DNA from 2 places in the Brevibacillus sp. MS2.2 genome. Region 2 is predicted to be linked to the other one. Evidence: predicted binding sites of a transcription regulator. Region 2 holds the regulator's gene; the other holds the start of a gene.
What was found. Region 2 encodes LexA, which represses DNA repair genes until DNA is damaged. Its sites were predicted from a motif close to CGAACATATGTTCG; they were not measured.
Positions count from the first base shown of each region.

Region 1: the regulator LexA is predicted to act here: its motif matches at 1,696-1,709, upstream of recA (recombinase RecA).

Region 1 is NZ_JABSUZ010000039.1:12,897-17,296, forward strand. Features, by position in the region: gene HP568_RS25125 (competence/damage-inducible protein A) at 1-29, shown strand, start outside; gene HP568_RS25130 (DEAD/DEAH box helicase) at 38-1,627, shown strand; gene recA (recombinase RecA) at 1,796-2,854, shown strand; gene HP568_RS25140 (RecX family transcriptional regulator) at 2,922-3,563, shown strand; gene rny (ribonuclease Y) at 3,837-4,400, shown strand, end outside.
Region 2 is NZ_JABSUZ010000020.1:52,819-57,218, reverse strand. Features, by position in the region: gene HP568_RS18260 (SOS response-associated peptidase family protein) at 1-107, shown strand, start outside; gene HP568_RS18255 (DUF4269 domain-containing protein) at 53-661, opposite strand; gene HP568_RS18250 (DUF456 domain-containing protein) at 769-1,254, shown strand; gene lexA (transcriptional repressor LexA) at 1,306-1,929, opposite strand; gene yneA (cell division suppressor protein YneA) at 2,092-2,430, shown strand; gene HP568_RS18235 (DUF896 domain-containing protein) at 2,507-2,704, shown strand; gene crcB (fluoride efflux transporter CrcB) at 2,802-3,167, shown strand; gene HP568_RS18225 (HelD family protein) at 3,206-4,400, shown strand, end outside.

The DNA of each region.
Region 1 (4,400 bases), on a different contig from region 2:
ATGCGCTGCAAATGCAAAAAGAAAGGTGATTTTTTTCATGACGATTTTTTCCGATTTTCCTTTACATAAATCTATTCTGCAAGCAATTCACGATATGGGCTTCGAGGAGCCATCACCGATTCAGGCAGCTTGCATTCCAAAAGTTCTGGATGGCGGTGACCTGATTGGTCAAGCACAGACAGGTACTGGTAAGACTGCTGCATTCGGGATTCCACTTGTAGAAAAGATTACGCCTGCCAATCGTGTACAAGCGATCGTGCTGACCCCGACTCGTGAGCTGGCTATCCAGGTTGCGGGAGAGCTCTTGCGTATCTCGAAATACAACAAAGTTCGTACGCTGCCAATCTATGGCGGACAATCGATCGGACATCAAATTCGTGCACTGCGTCAAGGTGTACAAATCGTTGTAGGTACTCCTGGCCGTGTCATGGACCACTTGCGTCGCAAAACATTGAAGCTGGATCACGTACATACCCTCGTTTTGGATGAAGCGGATGAAATGCTGGACATGGGCTTCATCGAAGATATCGAGACGATCATCAATCATATGCCAGAAGAGCGTCAAACCTTGCTGTTCTCTGCGACGATGCCGCCAGAAATCAAGCGTTTGGCTACCCGTTACATGAAACAGCCGCAAACGATCGCGGTGAGCCGTGAAGAAGTAACGGCACCATTGATCGAACAGGTATACTACAAAGTGTTTGACCGTAACAAAGTAGAGAGCCTCTGCCGTATCTTGGACAGTGAGGATGTTGAGCTGGGTATCATTTTCTGCCGTACTAAGCGCGGAGTAGATGAGTTGTCCGAAGTGCTGCAATCCCGTGGATACCTTGCTGACGGCTTGCATGGCGACTTGTCACAGGCACAACGTGACAAGGTCATGAATGCGTTCCGTGAGGGCTCGATTGAATTCCTGATCGCGACAGATGTAGCAGCACGCGGTATCGACGTAGGAAACGTTTCGCACGTAATCAATTACGATATTCCACAAGACTCTGAGAGCTACGTACACCGTATCGGCCGTACTGGTCGCGCAGGTCGCAAAGGAATTGCGATGACGCTGGTTACGCCTCGTGAAGTAAGACAAATGATGTTTATCCAAAAGCAGACAAAAGCACAAGTTCTCTCTCGCAATGTTCCTTCCCTGGAGGAAGTGGCTGAGCGTAAACAAGAACAATTGCGTGAACAGTTGACTAGCCTTTTGGAAAGCGATGCAATCGCGGATATGTATCAAAAAGTAGCGGATGCTCTCGTAGGTCAATACCCGGCTGAAAAAGTAGCTGCTGCTGCATTGCACCTGGCATTCCATACCGAAGCGGGACAAGGGCAGGAAGTAGAAGCATACAACTTTGGTGAGACGGGTGCAGCAAAAGGCATGGTTCGCTTCTTCCTGAACGTAGGTCGAAATGCGAACATGAAGCCACAGGATCTGGTAAGAGAGATCTCTGAATCTGTGGGTATCCCAGGAAAATCAGTAGGTCGCATCGACATTTTCGAGAACTTCACATTTGTTGAGGTTCCAGAAGAGGTAGCGGCATTCGTATATGAGTCACTGCGTCAAACACGTATCAACGGAAAACGAATCAATCTGGAGCCTGCAAAGCCTCGCGGAGCGAAGCGTTCCTAATTAGAAAGCATTACACAAAGCAGTCATTTCACTGGGATCAACCAGGAAATGGCTGCTTTTTTATGATGCGAATATTTGTTCGTAAAAAATACTTGGCAAACACTTCTGTCTCGAGGTATGATGAAGACAAGCAAAACAGAAGCGAAAAATTGAAAGGGTGTGTACCATTTGTCAGATCGTCGCGCAGCTTTGGAGAGTGCATTGCGTCAAATAGAAAAGCAATTCGGAAAAGGTTCCATTATGAAGTTGGGGGAAGTTTCCAACGTTCAGATTTCTACTGTATCGAGCGGAGCGCTTGCTCTTGATATCGCACTGGGTGTGGGCGGATTCCCACGTGGACGGATTATTGAGATTTACGGACCTGAGTCTTCTGGTAAAACAACAGTAGCACTTCATGCGATTGCAGAAGTGCAAAGACAAGGTGGACAGGCTGCGTTTATCGATGCTGAGCATGCCTTGGATCCGGTTTACGCTGCGAAGCTGGGTGTGAACATCGACGAATTGCTGTTGTCCCAACCAGATACTGGTGAGCAAGCTTTGGAGATCGCGGAAGCGCTGGTGCGCTCTGGTGCGGTAGACATTATTGTAGTCGACTCCGTTGCGGCACTCGTGCCAAAAGCAGAGATCGAGGGTGAGATGGGAGATTCCCACGTAGGTTTGCAAGCACGATTGATGTCCCAAGCACTCCGCAAGCTGTCTGGTGCCATCAACAAGTCCAAAACGATTGCAATCTTCATCAACCAGCTTCGTGAAAAAGTGGGAGTTATGTTCGGTAACCCGGAAACAACTCCAGGTGGACGCGCTTTGAAGTTCTACGCGAGTGTTCGTTTGGATGTTCGTAAAGCGGAATCTATCAAAGTCGGTAACGACATTTTGGGTAGCAAAACGAAGATCAAAGTTGTCAAAAATAAAGTGGCTCCACCATTTAAGGTTGCAGAAGTGGACATCATGTACGGTGAAGGTATTTCCAGAGAAGGTAGCATTCTCGACATCGGTTCTGAGATTGACGTCGTGCAAAAGAGTGGTGCTTGGTATTCCTTCAACGAAGAGCGTCTCGGCCAAGGTAGAGAAAATTCGAAGGTCTTCCTGAAGGAAAATCCGCACATTGCATCACAGATTGAAACGAAAGTGCGTGAATACTTCAGCCTGAACCCTGGCTCTGTTCCAGAAGTAGAGGCAGAGCATGACCCAGAGCAAGATGAAGAGCCTACATTTGATCTGGAGTAAGAAAGTAAAACAGCAGCCTGTCGATGAGACAGGCTGTTATTTTAGCTTTGCGAAGGAGTGAATCATCATGAAGAGCGGCCTGATCACTGCCGTTCATCGAGATATCAAACAAAAGCAACGCTACCATATCGATGTAGAAGGCGAGTATGCCATTACCGTACACGAAGACATACTGGTAAAGTACAACCTATTTAAGGGAACAGAATTAGATGAAGCTTTTTGCCGAGAAGTCTTGATAGCAGAAGAAAAGCATAAAGCGTATTTAGGTGCTTTGCGATACCTCGGCATACGTCCACGGACAAGCAGTCAGCTACATTCTTATTTGGTAGAGAAGGGGTTTTCTACGCAGATTGCCGAAGAGATATGCCAGCGCTGCAAGGATCACGGTTACATCGATGATGAAGCATTTGCGAAGCAATGGGTAGACGAGCGATTGCGTTTGAAGCCGAGGAGCCCGTATATGCTGCGTATGGAGCTTACCCAGCGTGGAGTGGACAGAGCGATTGTAGAGGACGCAGTACGTGGCGTGTCTAGGCAGGCTGAACTAGATGCTGCTCGCGCATTGATAGAGAAGAAGGTGCGACGCATAGAGGGTGTACCGAACCCCGATGAAGAACGCAAGCTGCTGTCCATGCTGATGCGCAAGGGATTCTCCCATGCGATCATTCAACAAATGCGTGAAGAATTGCGTCATAGAAGCGATAGTTAGCGCCAACTCTATTTGCATGATCTTGACAATTCTTGTTCACAAATAATAAAATAGGTTTGTATTTACTTGGTGTATCATAACTTTTTGTGATTTGCTCACTCGTTGCCTATGAAACAACTGAAAAACCGTGCGAAAGCAGTACGGATTCAGCGGACCGAGTAAAATCGGTCTTGTTTTTTAGCCGAATGTTCAAATGTGAGAGCACTCCATGAAAAACAAATGCTTGGAAAGCGGGGAGATGTCTTACAATAAGGAGGTGAAACGAAAAAGCCTATGGATCCTATAATTACTGTTGTCATTGTGCTCGTTGCCCTGCTGATCGGCTTGGGTGCTGGCTACTTCACTCGTAAATCGATTGCGGAAGCGAAGATCTCCAGTGCAGAAGAAGCTGCACGACAGATCGTGGAGGAAGCCAAACGGGACGCCGAGGCCGTTAAGAAGGAGAAGGTGCTGGAGGCAAAGGATGAAGTGTTCAAACTTCGATCTGAAGCGGAAACCGAATTGCGTGAGCGACGCAATGAGATCCAGCGTCAGGAACGACGAATTCTACAAAAAGAAGAATCGTTGGACCGCAAGATGGAACAGTTGGAGCGCAAAGAAGAAGAGTTGTCTGAGCGTGACCGTGCCATCGCAGAACTGCAAAGCAAGGTAGAGCACTTATATAAAGAGCAAGTATCAGAGCTAGAACGAATCTCCGGCTTGACGCAGGATGAGGCGAAGACGATCATTCTCACTGATGTGGAGAATACCGTCCGTCACGAAATGGCTGTGATGATCAAGGAGATTGAGACTCAGGCCAAGGAAGAAGCGGACAAGCGTGCTCGTGAGATCATTACG
Region 2 (4,400 bases):
ATCCGGTATCCACCAAAGTGGGCAGCCCGAAAAATGATGATCCTTCCTGCATTCAAGAAGTAGAGATCGACTCATTGTTTGAAGATGAATCCTTTCGTAGGACCTGAACTCTTTGTCGTAATTCCTGTTCGGTTAACGACTCTAATTGCAACAAAGCCTCGTATGGATCATCACCCGGAATATGAAAGTATCGAGCAAATGCAGGCTCTGTTTTGATGCCGTTTTGCTTCAGAGCTCTGATATGTTGGTACGCATGCACGCCTCCTATGTCTAGCAATCGTGCTTCGATGTCCATATGACGATAGGCATTTTGCTTTTCGACAGCTACCGGTTGAGCAAACAATTCAAACCAAAAGTCAGCTGTGAAAAACGAGATTACGCACGTAGGAGTAGTTTTTACATCTAGGTGTGTCACTTCAAATCCGGGAAAGCATCCAAACGCTGTACGAACAGCTTGCTCAAACTGTTCCAGATCGTGACTCTCGCAAATAATATCCAAATCGCTTTGCACAACGTCAATATCTAATGGGATGGTTCCGGCAAGCACAGGACGGAATTCGGATAGTACCTCCATGATGTGGGTCTGTTGTATCGCGTCCCACGCCGCTTTTTGGCGCATCGTCCCTCTACCCAAGTAAGAAAGATCATGCCAATTTCTCATGAGACTACCTCCAGTCTACTTTCTTTTAAAATAGTTTAGACAAAAGTGAATAAGTACGCAACGAAATTGGTCATCACTCGTATACCTAGATGAAGGGAGTGTAGTAGATGGAAATATTTTTGTGGGTAGTGGTTGTGTTATTGTTCTTGCTAAGCATCGCAGGAATTTTTTTACCCGTTTTACCTGATACGATATTACTGTGGGCGGGCTTCTTGCTCTATCACTTTTTCATTGCAGATCCGGGAGCGGGATTGCCGGCCTCCTTTTGGTGGGGAATGGTCGTTCTAAGTATTCTGCTTTACGGTGCTGACTTACTGACGAACATGTACTTCGTGAAAAGGTACGGAGGGTCCAAATGGTCGTCCATTGCTGCGGCGGTCGGAATTATTCTTGGGATTTTCGTTTTCCCACCGTTTGGTATGCTGATTTTGCCGTTCGTATTCGTCGTTCTTGTAGAGTTAATGGTGCAGAAGCAATCGATGGAGCGAGCAGTGAAAGCGGGCGTAGGTTCATTGATCGGATTTTTGGGCAGTGCAGTCGTAAAAGTCATCTTGCAAGTTTCGATGATCATCTGGTTTTTTGTCGCCAGATAACATATAGAAAACGAAAAGGACAGCCGAGGCTGTCCTTTTTTTACGTGGAAACTAGTGAATGAGTCGATAAACACCGATGACTTTACCGAGAATGGTGACATGCTCCAGAATGATCGGTTCCATCGTGGCATTTTCCGGTTGGAGACGGAAGTGGTTCTTCTCTTTGAAAAATCTTTTGACGGTCGCTTCGTCTTCTTCTGTCATCGCTACGACAATGTCACCATTGTTTGCTACGTGCTGTTGGCGAACGATTACGTAATCTCCGTCGAGAATTCCGGCATCAATCATACTGTTCCCGGAGACGCGCAGCATATAAACCTTGTCAGAAGTCACGATATTGTCTGGAAGAGGGAAGTATTCTTCCACATCCTCAATGGCAGTAATCGGTTGTCCAGCGGTTACTTTTCCGATTACTGGCACACGGACGACAGAGTCTTCGAAATTGTCTTGAAAACGATCTTCATCGGATAGCAATTCGATGGCGCGAGGTTTGGTAGGATCTCGACGAATGAGGCCTTTTTTCTCTAAGCGTGCCAAATGCCCATGTACCGTTGAGCTGGAAGCTAGTCCAACAGCCTCTCCGATTTCACGTACAGATGGCGGATATCCTTTATCACGAACTTCCTTTCGTATGAACTCGATGATGGCTTGTTGTCTACTCGATAATTTTGACATAGAAAGACACCCCTGATTTCTCGAACATATTTTCCTATATTATACCATGGGAGCTTGCGTTCGACAAACATAAGTTCGATTCTTTGTTGACATGAACATATGTTCTCATTTATCATGAGGTTATAAGTGATCAGAACGTATGTTTGTGAGGAGGCTATTATTATGAATTCATCGACTGTTCGTAATCGTTTCGAGAAAAAAGAAGAACGCCGTGTTCGTTTTGGTATCACGAGAGGACAAGCTCTCTTGTTTCTTATTACATTTACTCTCTTTTTTTATTTGTTGACCGAACTAGTGTTTGCTTCTTCGCCAATAGAGGAGCCACAAGGTATAGAAGTAACCGTACAATCTGGAGATAGCCTATGGTCATTAGCTGTTCAATACAATCCAGATCCGCATATGGATGTTCGAGACTATATAATAGAGATTAAAGATGCGAACGGTTTAGAGAGCAACAGGATTTATCCAGGTCAGACTCTCATCCTTCCTGATACTCCGTAAGTGTTCGGCTGTCTTGCGGGATCATTCGAATGTGGTATAATGAAGCGGCACTACTACAGAGTGGGAGGAACCAGCAGTGGTATCTGACGCAGAAATTAAACGCATTAACGAATTGGTCAAAAAATCTCGCGAAGAAGGTTTGACCGAAGAGGAAAAGCTTGAACAAAAAGCATTGCGCCAAAAGTACATTGACGCCGTTAAGCTTTCATTGAGAGCAAATTTGGATTCCATCCGTTATGTGGAAGACCTTGAAGAAAATAAGCCAAAACAGTAAGATAACAATTACTGATACGACAGACATCCTCGCTTGACGCTAGGGTGTCTTTTTCTGTGACATACATAACAGCTTTGATAGCCAAGGAGGGAAAGCGATGGCCTGGATAGCTGTGGCGGTTGGAGGAGCAGTTGGCTCTCTTTTGCGCTACCTATTGTCTTTACTCGCAAACCAACCGGGATGGCCGTGGGGAACCTGGATCGCCAATGTTTGTGGATCTTTGATCATCGGCATCTTGTTCGTGCTAGGGAAAGAACGTGGCATTTTATCTCCGACACTCTATCTTTTATTTGCAACGGGGGTCATGGGAGGATTTACGACGTTCTCTAGCTTCTCCTTGGAAGTGGTCTCTTTTTGGGGAGAAGGCCACTTGTTGCGTGGCACTTTGTACGCTCTTCTCAGTTTGGGAGTCGGACTACTTTCTTGTGCGGTTGGAATATGGTTGGCTAGGCAATGGTCCTAATACGTTCAATGACACGATACATGTGAGGGGGAATGATTGTGAGTACACAGCATCGTGATTATGAATTGGAACAAAAAAAGCTGGATGATACCATTTCAGCGATCGACGAAGAAATGGAGCAGCTTCGTAATGATATTCGCGAGGCAACAGATGACTATGTGAAACAGGTCGTTAACTATAATAAGGCAAAGGATTTGCGTTACCTAGAAGATCAGGGGCGAGAGAAGCCTTATTTCGGCAGAGTGGATTTCTTGAAGGATGAAATCTACGAGCTGGACCAGGTCTACATAGGAAAACGGGGAATTGTACGCAGTGATACGTTTGATTCTGTCGTCGTGGATTGGCGTGCGCCTATCGCCAGTCTTTATTATTCCGGTGAGAGCAAAGACGCGTTTTACCGGATGGGACGCGAGATCGTACGTGGTGAAGTTCGATTAAAGCGTAATTTTGCGATCGAAGACGGAAAGATCGTCGGCATCTATGATGGAGCAGTAAAAGAAACGATTAACCGTGAGATGGGGCATCCCGACGAGTTTTTGCAAGAGGGCTTCATCGATGAATTTTTGGCAGCCAATCTGAATCAGGCGAACGATAGCAGACTAAAAGACATCGTCGCAACGATTCAATCTGAGCAAAATGATATTATCAGGGCGGAAAAAGAACGGCCCATTGTTGTGCAAGGAGTAGCAGGGAGCGGAAAAACGACCATCGCGCTGCACCGACTCTCCTATTTGATTTATAACTACCAGGATTCCATGATGTCCAAAAAGTTCATGGTGTTTGCACCTAACCGGATGTTTCTTACCTATATATCCGAGGTTTTGCCTGAGTTGGGGGTCGATGACGTTCAACAGTCTACCTTTGTAGATTGGGCAGCACGTCTTGTGAAGCCTCTGCTGCCAAAAGGATGGAAAATCGTGAGTCCTGATAAGCCCCTTCAATTGTTCTTCGAAGAGGGGCAGGATGAGCGCCAGCAAGAAATGACGCGAAACAGACTTCGCTTCAAAGGATCACTCGCTTGTCGGGAGGCGCTTGAGCAATACATTCGTCATATCGTCGACACAAGAATTCCTTTTAAGAAGCTCAGCTTTTTATACAACAAGACGAAGCAAGTCTTTTCCATTCCGGGTGATTTTATTCGTCAATGCTTCCTGGAGTTATTCGCGAATATGCCGTATCATCGCCGGGTAGAAGCGCTTCGCAAGCATTTGAAACAAGAAATGAACAAGCAAT